DNA from 4 places in the Streptomyces sp. NPDC004732 genome. Region 1 is predicted to be linked to each of the others. Evidence: riboswitches for the same ligand, from Rfam matches in the RefSeq annotation. Region 1 holds a riboswitch; each other region holds the start of a gene.
The links. Region 1 has a riboswitch for cobalamin ahead of ABZV77_RS39375 (energy-coupling factor ABC transporter permease). Riboswitches for the same ligand answer to the same signal wherever they lie in the genome.

Region 1 (4,570 bases):
AGGACCGGGTTCTGCCGTGCGGACTGCCCGGTGAAGGGCGAGGTGCTCCGGGGAGCGGGGGCGTCCTCGGAGGCGGGGGCGCTCGCGTAGGAGGGCGCGCCCACGGTGAGCGAGGCCGTGGCGACCAGCGCGAGCACTTTCGCGCCGATCCGGGTGCGGCGGGTGGCCCGGACTGTCGTTGCTGCCTTCAAGGCGACTCCATTCGTGGCGGTGCGGCCGCCGCAGGGTCCGTGGCGGTGCAGCCGCAGATGTACCTCCCGCGGCGGTGGGGCCAATCACCCCTGGGCCATCCACCCTCGCCAGGTCACTCTTTCCGGGGGCGCCCCAGCGTGGCTCCGCCCCGAACGGCGCTGCGGACGTGCCGGGCCGCGCGCGTCGGAGAGAATCATGGGCATGGCAGCGCTGAACGAGATCCTCCCCGTGGCAGCCGTGCTCCTCGACGCGCCGGCGGCCGACTGGCGCGAAGCCGTCCGCCGCGCCGGTGACCTGATGGTCGCGACGGGCGCCGCCACGGACACGTACACCGCGGAGATGATCGAGAACGTCCAGGAGAACGGGCCCTACATCGTCATCGCGCCCGGCCTTGCGTTCGCACACGCCCGCCCCTCGCCCGCCGTGCTGCGCACCAGCATGTCCTGGGTGCGGCTCGCGGCCCCCGTCGAGTTCGGCCACGAGGCGAACGACCCCGTCGAACTGGTCGTCGGCCTAGCCGCCAGGGACGCCTCCGAACACACCGCCGCGATGGGCGCGCTCGCCCGGCTGCTCGCCGATCCCGACACGGCACGCGCCCTGCGCGAGGCACCCACCCCGCAGGACGTGCACGCCATCCTCGGCGGCGGGGGAGCGCCCGCGGAGCCGCGCAAGGAGGCCGCGCGCGGCGGGGACCTGCACAAGATCCTGACCGTCTGCGGCAACGGCGTCGGCACCAGCCTGTTCCTCAAGCAGACCGTCGAGGGGGTCCTGGACCGCTGGGGATGGGACCGGTACGTCACCGTCGAGGCGACGGACACCATCTCGGCCAAGGGCAAGGCGAACGAGGCCGTCGCCATCCTCACCTCGCGGGAGATCGCCAGGACCCTCGGTGACGTGGGCGTCCCGGTGAAGGTCGTCGAGGACTTCACCAGCGCGACGGAGGCCGACCGGGTGCTCAGGGACACCTACGACGTCTGATCTGAGGCCCACGGACCCGAGAGAACCGAGAGACCGGGCAAGGAGAAAGAACCCACCATGGACTGGCTCGTGTCGACCGCCGAGTTTCTCGTCAACGAGATCCTCAGCCAACCCGCCTACCTCATCGGCCTCATCACGGCCGCGGGCCTGATCGCGCTGAAGAAGTCCGCCGGGCAGATCGTCGGCGGAGCCATCAAGGCGACGCTCGGCTTCCTGCTGATCGGGGCGGGCGCCACCCTCGTCGTCGGCGCGCTCGCCCCGCTCGGCGAGATGATCCAGGGCTCCACCGGGGCACACGGCGTGATCCCCACCAACGAGGCGATCGTCGGCATCGCCCAGGAGCAGTACGGCGCCCGCGTCGCCTGGCTGATGATCCTCGGCTTCGCCATCAGCCTGCTGCTCGCCCGCTTCACCCCACTGCGCTATGTCTTCCTGACGGGCCACCACATGCTGTTCATGGCGACCCTGCTGACGATGGTCCTGGCCATCGCGGGCCAGTCGTCATGGGTCGTGGTCGTCGTCGGCGGTGTCCTGCTCGGCATCCTGCTGGTCGCCATGCCCGCCTTCGCGCACCCCTGGACCAAGCGCGTCACCGGCAACGACAGCGTCGCCATCGGCCACTTCGGCACGGCCGGGTACATCGCGGCGGGCGCCACGGGGCAGCTGGTCGGCCGTCGCAGCCGCAGCACCGAGGAGATGGACCTCCCCGAAGGGCTGCGCTTCCTGCGTGACTCCATGGTCGCGACCGCGCTGTCCATGGTGCTGATCTACCTGATCATGTCGCTGGTCTTCCTCGGGAAGGTGGGCAAGGAAGAGGCGTTCAAGGCCTTCGGCGAGAACGGCGCGGCGGGCGCGGGCGGCGTCGGCGACTACGTCATGCAGTCCGTCATGCAGGGCCTCCAGTTCGGCATCGCCGTCGCCGTGATCCTCTTCGGCGTCCGCACGATCCTCGGCGAACTCGTCCCGGCCTTCCAGGGCATCGCCAGGAAACTGGTGCCCGGCGCGGTGCCCTCCCTCGACGCGCCCATCGTCTTCCCCTACGCACAGAACGCCGTCCTCATCGGCTTCATCTCCAGCTTCGTCGGCGGCCTCGTCAGCCTCGGCCTGCTCGCCTGGATCTTCCACCCGGCCTTCGGACTCGCCCTCGTCCTGCCAGGACTGGTCCCGCACTTCTTCACCGGCGGCGCGGCCGGGGTCTACGGCAACGCGACCGGCGGCCGCCGCGGCGCGGCGCTCGGCGCCTTCGTCAACGGCGTCATCATCACCTTCCTGCCCGCGCTGCTCCTGAAGGTCCTGGGCGCCTTCGGGGAGGAGAACACCACCTTCGGGGACGCCGACTTCGGCTGGTTCGGCACACTCGTCGGCTATGCGGCCAAGACGGGGGAGACCGGCGGGGTCGTCCTGATGCTGCTGATCGGCGTGGCCGTCCTCCTCGGCGCGATCGTCGTACAGAAGCGCGTCGTGGAGACCGGCTGGGACCCCGGCGCCCGCCGTGACGCACTGCTGCCGCCGGACCCGGACCGCGCCGCGGAGAAGGTTCCGGCCGCCGCCGGATCCCCCGTCGCGTATGCGAAGATCGCACCCCCGCGCGGAGCGCCGAAGCCGCCCCCGCCGCCGGACGCCCGGACCTGACGGCTCCAGACCCGCTTCTGCGCCCCCTGTGCGCCCCCCTTCCGCGTCCGCTCCCCACCGCCTGCCACTTCCGCACACAGCCTCTGAACAGGGGCGCACGCGGTGGTATGCGCGCTCGCGCGTGCCACCGGCGCAACGAGCCCGCAAGTTGTCAGCACGTCCGTTGCGCACTAATGTCGCCACGCCTTGGTGAACGGGAAATCCGGTGTGATGCCGGTGCGGCCCTCGCCACTGTGATCGGGAAGTCCGGCTCCAGCCCTCGCGGCAGCCACTGGGTACTCACGTGCCCGGGAAGGCGGAGTCCGGTCGGTACGACCCGTCAGCCAGGAGACCGGCCAAGGCGCGTTGTCCATCCACGAGGTGCTGGAGAGGGTCTGCCGAGCCATGCACATAGCCGAGGGTTTCCTCCCACCGGCGCACGCGATCGCCTGGGGCGTAGCGTCCGCGCCGTTCGTCGTACACGGAGTCCGCTCCCTGACCCGTGAAGTCAAGGAACACCCGGAGAGCACCCTGCTCCTCGGCGCCTCCGGAGCCTTCACGTTCGTCCTTTCCGCCCTGAAGATCCCTTCCGTGACGGGCAGTTGCTCGCACCCGACGGGAACCGGACTCGGGGCGATCCTGTTCCGACCACCGATCATGACGGTGCTCGGCACCATCACCCTGCTCTTCCAGGCGCTGCTGCTCGCCCACGGCGGGCTCACCACCCTGGGCGCCAACGTGTTCTCCATGGCGATCGTCGGGCCCTGGGCGGGATACGCGGTCTACCGGCTCCTCAAGCGGTACGACGTGCCGCTCATGGTCGCCGTGTTCTTCGGCGCGTTCGTCGCCGACCTGTCCACGTACTGCGTCACCAGCGTCCAGCTGGCCCTGGCGTTCCCCGACCCCAGCAGCGGCTTCCTCGGCGCCCTGGGCAAGTTCGGCGGCATCTTCGCCGTCACGCAGATTCCGCTTGCGGTCAGCGAAGGACTGCTCACCGTCCTGGTGATGCGGCTCCTCGTGCAGTCGAGCAAGGGCGAACTCACGCGCCTCGGCGTGCTGCTGCAGCGCAAGCAGACGGACGTGACGACCAAGTCGACCGAGCCGACCAAGCCGACCGAGCCGACCGAGACACAGACGGGGGCCAGTGCCTGATGAGCCGCAACGCGAAGATCAACACCCTGCTGCTCCTCATCGTGGCCGCGCTCGCCGTGCTGCCGATCGCGCTGGGACTCGGCGACGACGAGGAGGAGCCGTTCGCCGGGGCCGACGCCCAGGCCGAGACGGCGATCACCGAGATCAAGCCGGACTACGAGCCGTGGTTCTCGCCGCTGTACGAACCCCCGTCCGGGGAGGTCGAGTCGGCGCTCTTCGCCCTGCAGGCCGCCCTCGGCGCGGGCGTCCTCGCCTACTACTTCGGGCTGCGCAAGGGCCGCAAGCAGGGCGCGGAACAGGCGCGTGCGGAGCGGGCGGCCGAGCCGGTCGACGCGGACGGTGCCCGGGCCGAGACCGAGCAGGTCTGACCCGGCGTGCTGCCCATCGACGCGGCGGCGCACAGCAGTCGCTGGCGCCGCCGGCACCCCGTGGACAAGGCCGTGCTCGGGCTCGGCCTCACGATCCTCGCCATCTCGCTGCCGCCCTGGCCGGGCGCCGTCCTGGTCCTGGCCGCCGCAGTCGTCCTGCTGCTCGGTCCCGCCGGTGTGCCGCCCCGCAAGCTGTGGCGCGCCTACCGGGTGCCGCTCGGCTTCTGTGTCACCGGCGCACTCACCCTGCTCGTCCAAGTCGGCGGCCC
Region 2 (4,570 bases), on a different contig from region 1:
CCGCCCGTGGGCGTGACGCTGCCACCACCACCGTCTCCGGCTGGGCGGCGGCCCGGGGCGCCTGGGCCGTGCGGGTCCACGAGGTGGCGGACTCGGCCGACGCGGTGCGCGTCGGCTCGGCACTGCGCCGGGTGGAGACGCGGGACCGCCGCCGGGTACGGACAGCGGTGATGTCGAGTCACTGACATGGTCCATTCGGTCGTGTCGGCCGGCACGGCGTGCCGGTGTCGGGGCGGACACCTGAATCCCGCCCCGACACCGGCACGCATCGCGCCGTCAGGACGCGTTCAGGACGGTCAGGACGCAGCCGTCCCGATCTCCTCACGGACCGTCCTGGCCGCCGTGACCAGGTTCTCCAGGGAGGAGCGGGTCTCGGGCCAGCCGCGGGTCTTCAGGCCGCAGTCGGGGTTGACCCAGAGCCGTTCGGCGGGGATGGCGTCGAGTCCCTTGCGCAGCAGGGCGGCGGCTTCCTCGGCGCTGGGGACGCGCGGGGAGTGGATGTCGTAGACGCCGGGGCCCGCCTCGCGGGGGTAGCCGTGGGTGGCGAGTTCGCGGGCGACCTGCATGTGGGAGCGGGCCGCTTCCAGGCTGATGACGTCCGCGTCGAGGTCGTCGATGGCCTGGACGACGTCGCCGAACTCGGCGTAGCACATGTGCGTGTGGATCTGGGTGTCCGGCCGCACCCCGCTGGTGGAGACGCGGAAGGACTCGGTGGCCCAGGCCAGGTACGCGGGGTGGTCGGCGGCGCGCAGCGGCAGCGTTTCGCGCAGTGCGGGCTCGTCGACCTGGATGACCGAGGTGCCTGCCGCCTCCAGGTCATTGACCTCGTCGCGCAGGGCGAGGGCGACCTGGCGGGCGGTGTCGCCGAGCGGCTGGTCGTCGCGGACGAAGGACCAGGCGAGCATGGTGACGGGGCCGGTGAGCATGCCCTTGACCGGGCGGTCGGTGAGGGAGTTGGCGTACGTCGTCCAGCGCACCGTCATCGGCTCGGGGCGCGAGATGTCACCGGCCAGGACCGGCGGGCGGACGTAGCGCGTGCCGTACGACTGGACCCAGCCGTGCTGGGTGGCGAGGTAGCCGGTGAGCTGTTCGGCGAAGTACTGCACCATGTCGTTGCGCTCGGGCTCGCCGTGCACCAGGACGTCGATGCCGGTCTTCTCCTGGAAGGAGATCACGTCCTGGATCTCGGTCTTGATGCGGTCCTCGTAGCCCGCCGTGGTGATGCGCCCGGCCCGCAGGTCGGCGCGGGCCGTGCGCAGTTCGTTGGTCTGCGGGAACGAGCCGATGGTCGTCGTCGGCAGCAGCGGCAGGCCGAGGTGGGCGCGCTGGGCGGCGGTCCGCTCGGCGTAGGGCTGGGAGCGGCGCGCGTCGGCGTCGGTGACGGCACCGGCGCGGGCCCGGACGGCCGGGTCGTGGGTGATCGGCGATTCGGCGCGCGAGGCCAGGTCCGCCTTGTTGGCCGACAGTTCGGCCGTGATGGTGTCGGTGCCCTGGGCCAGCCCCTTGGCGAGCGTGGCCACCTCGTTCGTCTTCTGCCGGGCGAAGGCGAGCCAGCGCAGGATCTGCGGCTCGATGTCCCGTTCGAGGGCCGTGTCGATGGGGACGTGGAGGAGGGAGCAGGAGGTCGCCACGTCGACCCGCTCGGCGAGCCCGAGCAGCGTGCCGAGGGTGGTGAGGGACTTGGCCAGGTCGTTGATCCAGATGTTGCGGCCGTTGACGACACCGGCGACGAGCCGCTTGCCGGGCAGACCGCCGACCGCGGCGAGGGCGTCGAGGTTCGCGGCGGCGGCCTCGGTGAAGTCGAGGGCGAGGCCCTCGACCGGGGCCTTGGCGAGCACCGGGAGGGCGTCGCCGAGCCGGTCGAAGTACGAGGCGACGAGGAGCTTGGAGCGGTCGGTGAGGGCGCCGAGGTCGCGGTAGGCGCGCTCGGCCGCGTTCAGCTCGGCCGGGGTGCGGTCCTGGACGAGGGCCGGTTCGTCGAGCTGGACCCATTCGGCGCCCGCCGCGCGCAGGTCGGCGAGCACCTCTGCGTACACCGGAAGGAGGCGGTCGAGGAGGGTCAGCGGGTCGAAGTCGGCGGCCACCCCGGGGGCGGGCTTGGCGAGCAGGAGGTAGGTGACCGGGCCGACGAGCACGGGCCGCGCCGTCAGGCCCAGCGCCTGGGCCTCCTTGAACTCGGTGACCTGCTTGGTGGAGTCGGCGGTGAACACCGTGCCGGGACCCAGCTCGGGCACCAGGTAGTGGTAGTTGGTGTCGAACCACTTCGTCATCTCCAGCGGCGCCACGTCCTGCGTGCCGCGCGCCATGGCGAAGAACCCGTCGAGCGCGTCCGCGTCGACCGCGGCGCGGTGGCGCTCGGGGACGGCGCCGACCATGACGGTGGTGTCCAGGACGTGGTCGTAGTACGAGAAGTCGCCGGTGGGGACTTCGCCGATGCCCGCGTCGGAGAGTTCCTGCCAGTTGGCGCGGCGGAGGTCGGCGGCGGTGCTCCGGAGGGCGTCGGCGGTGACGCGGCCCTTCCAGTAGCCCTCGATGGCCTTCTTGAGCTCGCGGTTGCGGCCCTGGCGGGGGTAGCCGTACACGGTGGCCCGTGCTGCCGCGGCTGCGGTCTTGGTGGTCACGGAGATCTCCTTCGAGAGACGTATCCCGGGGATCCCGGAGACCTGCGTGGCCAAGAAGGAGTGACATACCGGCGGGTACCGTCTCGCGCGGCAAGGCGCGGTCATCCGCTCGCTATGTACGCCGACCCGCCCTCGAGGTCACCGGAATATCCGCGCACGAATGGCTCGGGCACGGACAGCGGGCAGGTCTTCGGACTCGCGGGCGCATCCTCCCGGGGGAGGACACCTACTGGCCGTCGCTTCCCAGGTCCCGTTCGTCGGGGCCCAGTGCGTGATGACGGCGGTCGTTCCCACTCACCGCTGCGGGGCAGTCCCGGATTCCCACCGGGTTCCCTCTTGCGACGCTCCCGTCTGGCGGACGGGGCGAACCAGCTGCGCCGATCACCCTACGGGGTGGCGGTGGAGCAGTGCTAGGGCCGCCGGATTCCGGAAGGTCACTTCGAACGCTCGTCCACCGGCACGGCGCCACGCGGCAGCCGGGGCTCCACCAGCGGACGGAACAGCTTCCGCACCGGCGGAGTCGACAGCAGGAACACCGTGGTGACGACGCCGAGGGTGAGGAGGACCTGGCCGACCGCGCCCAGGTCCTTCAGGACCGGATACAGGCCCGCCGCCTCGCCCGCGCGGATCAGCAGGCCGTGCAGGAGGTACGGGTACATCGTGGCGGCGCCGAGAGCGGTGAAGGGCGTGCGGCGTCGGGGCACACAGGCGAAGAACGCGGCGACCAGCACCGCGCTGAGCGCGAAGATGCCGACGCGCACGGCGAGGTACTGCGGCCAGCTGATGTCGAGCTCCGTGTAGCCGACGTCCATGGACAACCAGTGCTCGTCGGGCGCGGGCATCCACAGATACGCCGCGACCACGGCGCAGACCAGCGCCACCACGCCACAGCGGCGGGCCGCCTTCGTGCGCAGGAGGGCGAAGTGCTCCGGGCGCAGGTTCATGCCGAGGACGAACCAGGGCAGGAACATCAGCACGCGCGGCAGCGCCAGGTCGTAACCCATCGTCGTGAGACCGGCCGCGAGGGAGACCACCACGGCGATCGGCACCGGGTGGCGGACCGCCCGCCACAGGGGTGTGCTCAGCCGCCAGAGGAACAGGGCGACGAGGAACCAGCAGAGGTAGGTGGGTTCCGTGGGGGTGAAGGTGTACGGCTCGCCCCGCACCGCGCTGTACGTGGCGGAGTACGCCGCCTCGAACAGGAGGTAGGGGATCAGCACCCCTTCGATCAGTTTGCGCACCTGGTCGGGGCGGCCGGTGAAGCGCTGCGAGAAGTAGCCGCACAACAGGATGAACGCCGGCATGTGGAAGGCGTAGACCACGGTGTGGACCGCCTGCAGCGTGTGCGTGCCGGAGACGATCTGTTCCCAGGAGTGGCCGAGGGCGACCAGCACGATCAGGAGGAACTTCGCGTTGTCGAAGAACGGATCGCGCGAGTCGAGCGGCTTCCGGGTGTTCTGGGGGGTGTTCTGGTTGGTACGCAGGCGTGTGGGGGTCGGCATCCGCATCAGGCCTTCGACCTCCCTGCCGTCGGAGACTCCACCGGCTGCCAGGGAGCCAGACGACCTCCTCCACGTCTGGCATGGGTCCAGTACAGGCGGCTGTCGAGGCCGAGCATGGTGAGCACGACGCCGCCCGACGCCAGCGGAGCGCTCGACGGCGCGCCCGCCGGGAGTACCCCGGTGTGGTTCCACTGCGGCCGGTTCCTTGCGACGCCCGACGTGCCCCAGGCCGTGGCGACATCGCCCGTGGCCGTCCGGGCCGCGAGCAGGACACCGCCCCAGTCGTCCGCGGTGACGCTCACCGGGCCGTAGCCGCCCGCCCCGCCCAGATCGGTGGCGGCCACCGACGTGTGCGCGGTGGAGGACGACCGGCGCGCCCGGCCCGGCTCCGCCGTGAAGGGCGTGAGGCTGTCCGCGTGCAGGCGGGCGGAGCCCACGTCCCCGGAG
Region 3 (4,570 bases), on a different contig from region 1:
ACCCGAGCCCGCGCGCCTCCCGCATCGCCCACGCGAGCCCGGCCTGCAGCAGTGGCTCGCCGCCGGAGAAGACGACCCCGTCCAACAGCCCCTCGCGTCGGGCGAGATGGGCGGCCACCTCCCGCCACTCGACAGCCGCCCGCCCGCGCGGGTCGAGCAGGCCGGGGTTGTGGCAGTAGCCGCAGCGCCAGGGGCAGCCCTGGCAGAACACGGTGGTGACCAGACGCCCTGGCCAGTCGCAGCTCGACAGGGGCACCCACCCACCGATCCGTATCACGCGACCGCTTCCCGGAAGGGCACACGTTCGGCGTGCTCGCCCTTCTTGCCGATGTTGAAGGAGGACACGGGCCGGTGGTAGCCCATGACCCGCGTCCACACCTCGCAGGCGCCCTCGCACGTCGGGCAGGTGGTGTGCTCGCCCGCCAGATAGCCGTGCCGCGGACAGATCGAGAAGGTCGGGGTCACGGTCAGATAGGGCAGGGAGAAGCGTTCCAGGGAGCGCCGCACGAGCTTGCGGCAGGCCTCGGCATCGGAGATCCGCTCGGGCATGTAGAGGTGCAGGACGGTGCCGCCGGTGTACTTGGTCTGCAGTTCGTCCTGCATCTCCAGGGCCAGGAACGGGTCGTCGGTCCATCCGACGGGCAGCTGCGAGGAGTTGGTGTAGTAGGGCCGGTCGTCCGTGCCGGCCTGCAGGATGCCAGGGAAGCGGCGCCTGTCCTCCTTGGCGAACCGGTAGGTCGTTCCCTCGGCCGGGGTGGCCTCCAGGTTGTAGAGGTGGCCCGTCCGCTCCTGGAACTCCACCATCCGCTCCCGTACGTGCGTGAGCAGCCGGACGGCGAGGGCGTGCCCTTCGGGGGTGGTGATGTCGTGGGCGTCATGCGTGAAGTTCCGGATCATTTCGTTGATCCCGTTCACGCCGATCGTCGAGAAGTGGTTGCGCAGGGTTCCGAGGTAGCGCTTGGTGTACGGGTAGAGGCCGCCGTCGATCAGGTCCTGGACGGTGACGCGCTTGATCTCCAGGCTGTCCCTGGCGAGCCCGAGCAGCCGGTCGAGGGCGCGGAAGAGGCCGCGCTCGTCGTCGGCGTGCAGGTGGCCGAGCCGGGCGCAGTTGAGGGTGACGACGCCCAGCGAGCCGGTCTGCTCGGCGCTGCCGAACAATCCGTTGCCGCGCTTGAGCAGTTCGGTGAGGTCCAGCTGGAGGCGGCAGCACATCGAGCGGATCTGGTGCGGTGCGAGATCGGAGTTGATGAAGTTCTGGAAGTACGGCAGCCCGTACTTCGCGGTCATGGCGAACAGCCGCTCGGCGTTCTCGCTCTCCCAGGGGAAGTCGGCGGTGATGTTGTAGGTGGGGATGGGGAAGGTGAACACCCGCCCCGTCGCGTCCCCGGCCGTCATCACGTCGATGTACGCGCGGTTGATCAGGTCCATCTCGGCCTGGAGCTCCCCGTACGTGAAGTCCGCCTCCCGCCCGCCGATGACCGGCACCTGGTCCCGCAGGTCCGGCGGGCACGTCCAGTCGAAGGTGAGGTTGGTGAACGGCGTCTGGGTGCCCCAGCGGGACGGGACGTTGAGGTTGTGCACCAGCTCCTGCACGTGTTGGTGGACCTCCGCGTACGACAGGGAGTCCTGGCGTACGAAAGGGGCCATGTAGGTGTCGAAGGAGCTGAACGCCTGGGCGCCCGCCCATTCGTTCTGCAGGGTGCCGAGGAAGTTGACGATCTGGCCGACGGCGGAGGAGAAGTGCCGGGGCGGCGCGGAGTCGACCCGCCCCGGCACTCCGTTGAAGCCCTCGGTCAGCAGGGTGCGCAGCGACCAGCCCGCGCAGTAGCCGGACAGCATGTCCAGGTCGTGGATGTGGAGGTCGCCCTCCCGGTGCGCGCGGCCCACCGCCTCGGGATACACCTGGTCGAGCCAGTAGTTGGCGACGACCTTCCCTGCGGTGTTGAGGATCAGTCCGCCCAGCGAATAGCCCTGGTTCGCGTTGGCGTTCACCCGCCAGTCGCTGCGGTCGAGATATTCGGTCACCGAGTCCACGGCGTCGATCTGCGTCACGTCGGCCCTCCCACGAGGCAGTACGGAAAGGAGTCCCGCCGCGCCGATGTGCGCGGGGGCGGTCGGCAGGTATCGGGCTCGGGCCGCTGTGCGGCCGCTCACCGTTGCGGGGCAGCCCCGGAATCGCACCGGGTTCCCAGTTGCCTCGGCGGACGCCCGTGAGCGCCCGCCGAACCGACTGCCGAAACACTACATCTGGTGTCATGGGCGACATGCCGGGCACAACATCTTGGGTGACGTTCGGCCCTGAGGCAGTGACTTTGGGCCCACGGCTCTGGGCCCGCCCCGCCCCTAGAGGCGGCAGCTGATCTCCATCCCGTCCTCCACGGGGAATGTGACGCTCTGGTAGCCGTTCCGGGAGTCGCGGACGTAGTCGAGGTAGGGCGCGAGGTCCGCCAGGTCGACGTCGTCGGCGATGACGAGGGTGCCGGGCGCGAGGCGTGGTTCGAGGAGTCGCAGGACGGGCAGGCACAGGTCCTTCCAGCCGTCGAGGAGGACGAAGTCCGCGGAGCCGTCGACTGCGGCGAGGGTCTCGCGGGCGTCCCCTTCGAGGACGGTGATCAGGTCGTCGAGGCCCGTCTCGGTGAACGTCCGGCGGGCGGCCGCGGCCTTGGCGGCACTCAGTTCCGTACTGATCACCCGCCCCGTCCCGTTGTCGCGCACCGCTGCGGCGAGATGGAGCGTCGAGATGCCGAAGGACGTGCCGAACTCGACGACGGTGGCGGGACGGGTGGCCCTGATCAGGTTGTAGAGGAGGCGGCCGCCCTGAGCGGAAATCGGCATGTACACCTCCGCCTTGGCGTCGGCCTGCTCCTGCGGGCCGAGGGGCGCGGAACCCTGGGGCCACGCCGCCCGGATCCGCCTGCTGGTCTCCTCGTCCCGCTCGGCGTGCCGGAACATCCGGTCGAGGGCGGAGACGACGCGGGGATCTTCGAGGGTGTTGGTGGGTGTCATGGAGCCTAGGCTAGACGCACCGTTGCGTAGCGCCTAGAGGTTCTGGCCTACTCTGACCCCAGGAGGCAGACATGGGACGAGGAAGTACGGCCGCCGCGGCGGCCGGGCCGGAACCGGCGGCACGCCACCACGGCAACAGGCACGGCCGCAGCGAACAGGCCCGGCAGGCAGTGCTTGAGGCGGCCGACGACCTCTTGGTCGAGAAGGGCTTCACCGGCGTCACCATCGAGGGCATCGCCGCCCGGGCGGGTGTCGCCAAGCAGACCGTCTACCGCTGGTGGAAGACCAAGACCGACGTCCTCCTGGACGCCTTCCTCCAGGACGCGGCCGAGGCCCTGGTCCCGCCGGACCACGGCGACCTGGCCCCGGACCTCCGCGCCCACCTGCGCCAACTGGCCCTGTTCCTCACCCGGTCCGACGCGGGCGCCGTCTTCAAGGCCCTCATCGGGCACGCCCAGCACGATCCCGCGTTCGCCGCCGCCCTGCGGTCCGGGTACCTCGACGAACAGCGCCGACGCGACCGGCTCCCGCTGGAACGCGCGGTGGAACGCGGCCAGCTCGCCGCCGGGCTCGACATGGCTGCGGAGATCGACCAGCTCGTGGGGCCGGTCTACCACCGTGTCCTGGTGACGGCGGAACCCGTCGACCAGGCTTTCACCGACCGCCTCGTCGAGGCGTTCCTGCACCGCGCGGACGCAGGGGAGATGGGGAGCAGATGACTCTGAAGGAAGGCCAGCGGGTGGTCCTTGCGGAGGACACCCGGCTGAGCGATTCGGCCGAGGTGGCGGGCGTCGTCGTCGGGTTCCTGTCCCTGGCGGCGGGCACCGGCGGGACCGTCGAGCAGGTGGTCGGCCACCAGGACGAGAGCGACGACGTGCGCGAGTACGAGCGGCTCAAGTCGCTGCTCGACTCCTTCGGGCGCGAGATGCCCACGGAGAGCAGGAGGCAGCTCGAAGAGAAGGTCGGCTCCCTGGAACCCGCGTGGACCGCCTTCCAGGAACGGGGGCCGCGCGTGAGCGTGCGGGTCCGCTTCGACAACGGATTCATCCTCGACGGGGCCCACGAGGACGTCTTCGTCCCTGCCTGAGGGCGCGTCGGGTCAGCTCCAGGCCTGGCGTTCCTGGCCGTGCGGGTCGTCGATCTGCTGCCACTCCGCGTCGATGCGCATCGTGGCCCTGCGCTCGGTGTCGTACGGATCCCAGCCGGGGTCGCCGGTAGTGGCGAACCGGATCCAGGTCTGGTGCATGCGGTCCGCGAGATCCGCCGGGGGCTTGTCCGGGCCGAGCAGGGCGGCGGGGCCGTGCAGTTGCGGCAGATGCGTGAGATCGAAGACGAAGGGCAGCTCGACCGCGTGCGTGGCGCCGAGTTCTCCGTCCAGGGCGTGCGAACGCCAGGCGAACTCGTAGGCGAAGGTCGCGGAGCCGGGGTGGGCGGCGTGGGCGGCGGCCAGGGCGCGGGTGCCCGCGCCGAACAGCGCGTCGCCCATGACGGCGGAGCGCAGTTCGCCGAACGACGCCTCGGGACGTGTCCTGCGGTACGTCTCCACGAGCCGCGTCGGGTTCGG
Region 4 (4,570 bases), on a different contig from region 1:
CGATCGGCACGCGGCTCGAGGTGAGCGACGAAGACGACGCCGATCTGCTCTACCGGCTGCCGGATTCCGACCCCCGCAAGCCGATGGTGATGGCCTATCTCTGGCTCGGCGGACTGCAGGAAACGCTGGTCGGGACGTTGCTGGACTGATTCCGGGCAGGAATCCGTGCAGAATGCAGCGAAATTTGTTGTAGTAGACAGGTTCCATCCGCTCCGCGGGTGGTTCGCTCAGCGGAGCCTCAAATCCGGATAACGATCCCGTCAAGTCATTGCCCGACTTTGCGGTGTCAAGGGCGCTTTGTCCGCTTCTCCTTGTGGTGTGCACCACAAGTGGCTCATTCCCTCACTGTTGCCACCGTGATAAATCTTCACGACCGCTCGGCGACGCCACCCATGTCGCCGAGGGCGCTTCAGCCGGCAGACCGCCGGTAGCACTCCATCCATATCCGGGGGGATCAGGACCTGATCCGCAGCCACAACGCAGATGTGCGGGCGCGGATCAGCATGGAGAAAGGCGTCACCATGACCTCAGTGCAGGTCGAAGAGCACCACGACGGGCACGACGGCAATGGGGTCGTGCACGGCTCGTCCGGCGAGGGCGAGGGATACCAGCGCGGGCTCGGAGCCCGGCAGATCCAGATGATCGCGATCGGCGGTGCCATCGGCACCGGCCTGTTCCTCGGCGCGGGCAAGGCCATCCACAAGGCCGGACCGAGCCTCATCCTGGCGTACGCCATCGCGGGCCTCGTCATCTTCTTCATCATGCGGGCGCTCGGCGAGCTCCTCATGTACCGGCCCGTGTCCGGCTCCTTCTCGGAGTACGCACGCGAGTTCATGGGCCCGTTCTTCGGATTCGTGACCGGCTGGACGTACTGGCTCTTCTGGGTCGTCACCGGCATCACCGAAGTGACCGCGGCCGCCCAGTACATGCAGTACTGGACCCACGACTCATTCCCGCAATGGGCCTACGCGCTGGTCTTCACCGTCATCCTGTACGGCGCGAACCTCATCTCCGTGAAGCTCTTCGGTGAGCTCGAGTTCTGGTTCTCGATGGTCAAGGTCACCGCCATCATCGGCATGATCCTGATCTGCGTCGGCATCCTCACCATCGGCTTCTCCGACGCCGGTGACACCGCCACCGTGGCCCACCTGTGGAACCAGGGCGGTTTCTTCCCCAACGGCATCGGCTCCACGCTGATGACCCTGCAGATCGTGATGTTCGCCTTCCTCGCCGTCGAGCTGGTCGGCGTCACCGCGGGCGAGTCCAAGGACCCGAAGACCGTCCTGCCCAAGGCCATCAACACCGTGCCGTGGCGCATCGCCGTCTTCTACGTCGGCGCGCTCATCATGATCCTGTCGGTCGTCCCGTGGACCTCCTTCAAGCCCGGCGTCTCGCCGTTCGTCGCGGCCTTCGAGGAGATGGGTCTCGGCGTCGGCGCCGCGATCGTGAACTTCGTGGTCCTCACCGCCGCGCTCTCCTCCTGCAACTCCGGCATGTACTCCACCGGACGCATGCTGCGCGACCTGGCGATGAACGGCCAGGGCCCCAAGTTCTTCACCAAGCTCACGAAGAACGGCCTGCCGCTGATCGGCACCACGGCCTCCGCCGCGTTCATGCTGGTCGGCGTCTGGATCAACTACCAGTGGCCGGGCGAGGCGTTCAACTACGTCGTCTCCTTCGCGACCATCTCCGGCATGTGGGCCTGGATCATGATCCTGGCCTGCCAGATCCGCTACCGCCGCAAGGCCGACCGCGGCGAGCTGCCGCAGTCCACCTTCCGGGCCCCGGGCGCCCCGTACACCAGCTGGTTCGCCCTGCTCTTCATCGGCATGGTCATCGTGATGATGGGCGTCGACAAGGACGCGCGGATCTCGCTGTACGCCGCTCCGGTCTGGGCCGCGATCCTGACGGTCTCCTACCTGATCCTCAAGAGCCGCAACCCGGAGGCCGCGGCCTTCGACAAGCGCAAGATCGGCGTCTCCGGCGGGGTCTCCTCGGACGACTCCCTCTCCAAGGACTGAGGCTCCCCAAGGCCACTGTCCAGCATTCGGGCCCGCGCGTACCACACTTCGGTACGCGCGGGCCCCTCTGCTTATCCTGGCTGCCATGCTGACCATCACCCAGGCCCTCCACGACCAGATCGTCGCGCACGCGCGCCAGGACCACCCCGACGAGGCGTGCGGCGTGGTCGCGGGCCCGGAGGGCACCGGACGTCCCGAGCGGTTCATCCCGATGCTGAACGCCGCCCGCTCGCCCACGTTCTACGAGTTCGACTCGGGTGACCTGCTCAAGCTCTACCGCGAGATGGACGACCGCGACGAGGAGCCGGTGATCGTCTACCACTCGCACACCGCCACCGAGGCGTACCCCTCGCGCACCGACATCACCTACGCCAACGAGCCCGGCGCGCACTACGTCCTGGTCTCCACGGCGGACACCGACGACGCGGGCCCCTTCCAGTTCCGCTCCTACCGGATCGTGGACGGCGAGGTCGCCGAGGAAGAAGTAAAGGTCGTCGAGGCATACTGAGCTTTACTCAAGAGGGCGGCAGGAGCCAGGAAGCCGGTGCGAAACCGGCACGGTCCCGCCACTGTGACCCCACTCCGAAGCCGGGGCGGGGGAGTCAGGAACTGACCTGCCGTCCTCCTCCATGCAACGCAGGGGACGCGGAAATCCCCTGGAGGAGGCAGTTCAGCCATGTCCCGCCACACCGGCATACGCGCGCTCGCCGCGGCCGCACTGCTCGTCCCGCTCGCCGCGTGCTCCTCGTCTGACTCGGGCGATGCGGGCGGTGACGGGAAGACCGCGGCCAAGGCCGCCGGATTTCCGTACACCGTCACCAACTGCGGTGTGAAGACGACGTACGACGCACCCCCGAAGCGCGCCGTCACCATGAACCAGCACGCCACCGAAGTGATGCTGGAACTCGGCCTCAAGGACCACCTCGCGGGCACGGCGTACCTCGACGACAAGGTCCTGCCGCAGTATGAGAAGGCGTACGACTCCATCCCCGTCGTCGCCAAGGAGTACCCCTCCTACGAGAAGCTGCTCGCCGCCAACCCCGACTACGTGTACGGCGGATACGCGAGCGCCTTCCTCGCGGGCGACGGCCGCAGCCGCTCCGCGCTCGCCAAGTCCGGCATCGAGAGCCGCCTCAACGTCGAGGGCTGCGCGAAGCGGCCCGTCTCCATGGATGACGTCTACCGCGAGGTCCGCGAGGTCGGCTCCACCTTCGGGGTGCGGGCCCGCGCGGACAAGTGGGTGAGCGGCGCACAGCGCGAACTCGCCGCCACCGCCGAGAAGTCGAAGGGCAAGAAGCCCCGCTCCGTCTTCGTCTACGACAGCGGCGACAAGACCGCGTTCACCGCGGGCGGCCGCGGCATCGGCAACGACATCATCAAGCGGGCGGGCGGCCGCAACGTCTTCGCCGACGTGGACAAGTCCTTCAGCGACGCGTCCTGGGAGTCCGTCGTGAAGAACAGGCCCGAGACGATCCTGATCCTCGACTACGGCGCCACGACCGTCGCCCAGAAGAAGAAGCGCCTCCTCGACGACCCGGCCCTCCAGGACGTCCCCGCCGTCAAGAACAAGAGCTTCGCGGTGCTGCCGCTCTCGGACATGGTCACCGGAGTACGAGCACCCGAGGCGGTGAGGAAGCTGGCGGCGCAGCTGTGAGCGCGCAGAGAGTGCGGGAGATCCAGCCCGTCCGGCGTTTGAGGACGAGCCCGAAGGGCGATCGGCGGAGCTCAGGGGGGCGGCGCCTCGCCGTCCTGACGGTGCTCACCGTCGCCCTCGCCGCCGCGACGCTCGCCGGGCTCGCCCTGGGCTCCGTCAGGATCCCGACGGCCCAGGTCGTCGAGATCCTGACGGGAAGGGCGGACCCCTCCCCGTTCCGCACCATCGTCCTGGACGTGCGACTCCCGAGAGTCATCCTCGGCGCCACCGTCGGCGCAGGACTCGCCGTCATCGGCACCGTCCTCCAGGCCCTCGTCCGCAACCCCCTCGCCGACCCCTTCCTGCTCGGCGTCTCCTCGGGCGCCTCCGTCGGCGCGGTCAGCGCGATCGTGCTCGGCTCCGTCTTCGGCCTCGGCGCCGCCCTGTCGACCAGCGTCACCATCCCGGCCGCCTCCTTCGCGGGCGCCCTGATCTCACTGGTCCTCGTCTACGCCCTGGCCCGCAGCGGAGGCGGCGGCTTCGCCACCGGCAGGCTGATCCTCGCGGGCGTCGCCGTCTCGTACATCCTGACCGCGCTGACCAGCCTCATCCTGGTCACCGCCGACAGCGCGGACCACCTCAAGGAGGTCCTGTACTGGACGCTCGGCGGCCTCGGCAGTGCCCGCTGGGACATGCTCGCCCTGCCCTGCGTCACCCTGGTCCTCGGCACGGCCCTCCTGATGTCCATGGCCCGCCCCCTCGACCTGCTCCTCGCCGGTGAGGAGGGCGCCACCGTCCTCGGCCTGGACGCCACCCGATTCCGTGCCGGAGTCTTCGTCCTCGCCTCGCTCCTCACCGGCGCCCTGGTCGCCTACAGCGGGGCCATCGGATTCGTCGGCCTGATGGTGCCGCACGC

Region 2: it holds a riboswitch for cobalamin, as region 1 does, so the genes downstream of both, metE (5-methyltetrahydropteroyltriglutamate--homocysteine S-methyltransferase) here and ABZV77_RS39375 (energy-coupling factor ABC transporter permease) in region 1, are expected to answer to the same signal.
Region 3: it holds a riboswitch for cobalamin, as region 1 does, so the genes downstream of both, ABZV77_RS15085 (ribonucleoside triphosphate reductase) here and ABZV77_RS39375 (energy-coupling factor ABC transporter permease) in region 1, are expected to answer to the same signal.
Region 4: it holds a riboswitch for cobalamin, as region 1 does, so the genes downstream of both, ABZV77_RS33305 (ABC transporter substrate-binding protein) here and ABZV77_RS39375 (energy-coupling factor ABC transporter permease) in region 1, are expected to answer to the same signal.

The regions. Positions count from the first base shown of each region.
Region 1 is NZ_JBEXJR010000021.1:20,053-24,622, reverse strand. Features, by position in the region: gene ABZV77_RS39390 (DUF3048 domain-containing protein) at 1-191, opposite strand, end outside; gene ABZV77_RS39385 (PTS sugar transporter subunit IIA) at 394-1,170, shown strand; gene ABZV77_RS39380 (PTS ascorbate transporter subunit IIC) at 1,228-2,802, shown strand; cobalamin riboswitch at 2,973-3,157, shown strand; gene ABZV77_RS39375 (energy-coupling factor ABC transporter permease) at 3,187-3,933, shown strand; gene ABZV77_RS39370 (energy-coupling factor ABC transporter substrate-binding protein) at 3,933-4,301, shown strand; gene cbiQ (cobalt ECF transporter T component CbiQ) at 4,308-4,570, shown strand, end outside.
Region 2 is NZ_JBEXJR010000001.1:836,563-841,132, reverse strand. Features, by position in the region: gene folP (dihydropteroate synthase) at 1-185, shown strand, start outside; gene metE (5-methyltetrahydropteroyltriglutamate--homocysteine S-methyltransferase) at 297-2,621, opposite strand; cobalamin riboswitch at 2,785-3,009, opposite strand; gene ABZV77_RS03455 (acyltransferase family protein) at 3,056-4,129, opposite strand; gene ABZV77_RS03450 (PIG-L family deacetylase) at 4,129-4,570, opposite strand, start outside.
Region 3 is NZ_JBEXJR010000004.1:613,068-617,637, reverse strand. Features, by position in the region: gene ABZV77_RS15090 (anaerobic ribonucleoside-triphosphate reductase activating protein) at 1-256, opposite strand, end outside; gene ABZV77_RS15085 (ribonucleoside triphosphate reductase) at 274-2,052, opposite strand; cobalamin riboswitch at 2,099-2,246, opposite strand; gene ABZV77_RS15080 (class I SAM-dependent methyltransferase) at 2,344-3,006, opposite strand; gene ABZV77_RS15075 (TetR/AcrR family transcriptional regulator) at 3,078-3,725, shown strand; gene ABZV77_RS15070 (hypothetical protein) at 3,722-4,093, shown strand; gene ABZV77_RS15065 (carboxylesterase family protein) at 4,106-4,570, opposite strand, start outside.
Region 4 is NZ_JBEXJR010000012.1:240,839-245,408, reverse strand. Features, by position in the region: gene ABZV77_RS33320 (DUF2017 domain-containing protein) at 1-149, shown strand, start outside; gene ABZV77_RS33315 (amino acid permease) at 522-2,021, shown strand; gene ABZV77_RS33310 (M67 family metallopeptidase) at 2,107-2,529, shown strand; cobalamin riboswitch at 2,526-2,654, shown strand; gene ABZV77_RS33305 (ABC transporter substrate-binding protein) at 2,698-3,675, shown strand; gene ABZV77_RS33300 (iron ABC transporter permease) at 3,714-4,570, shown strand, end outside.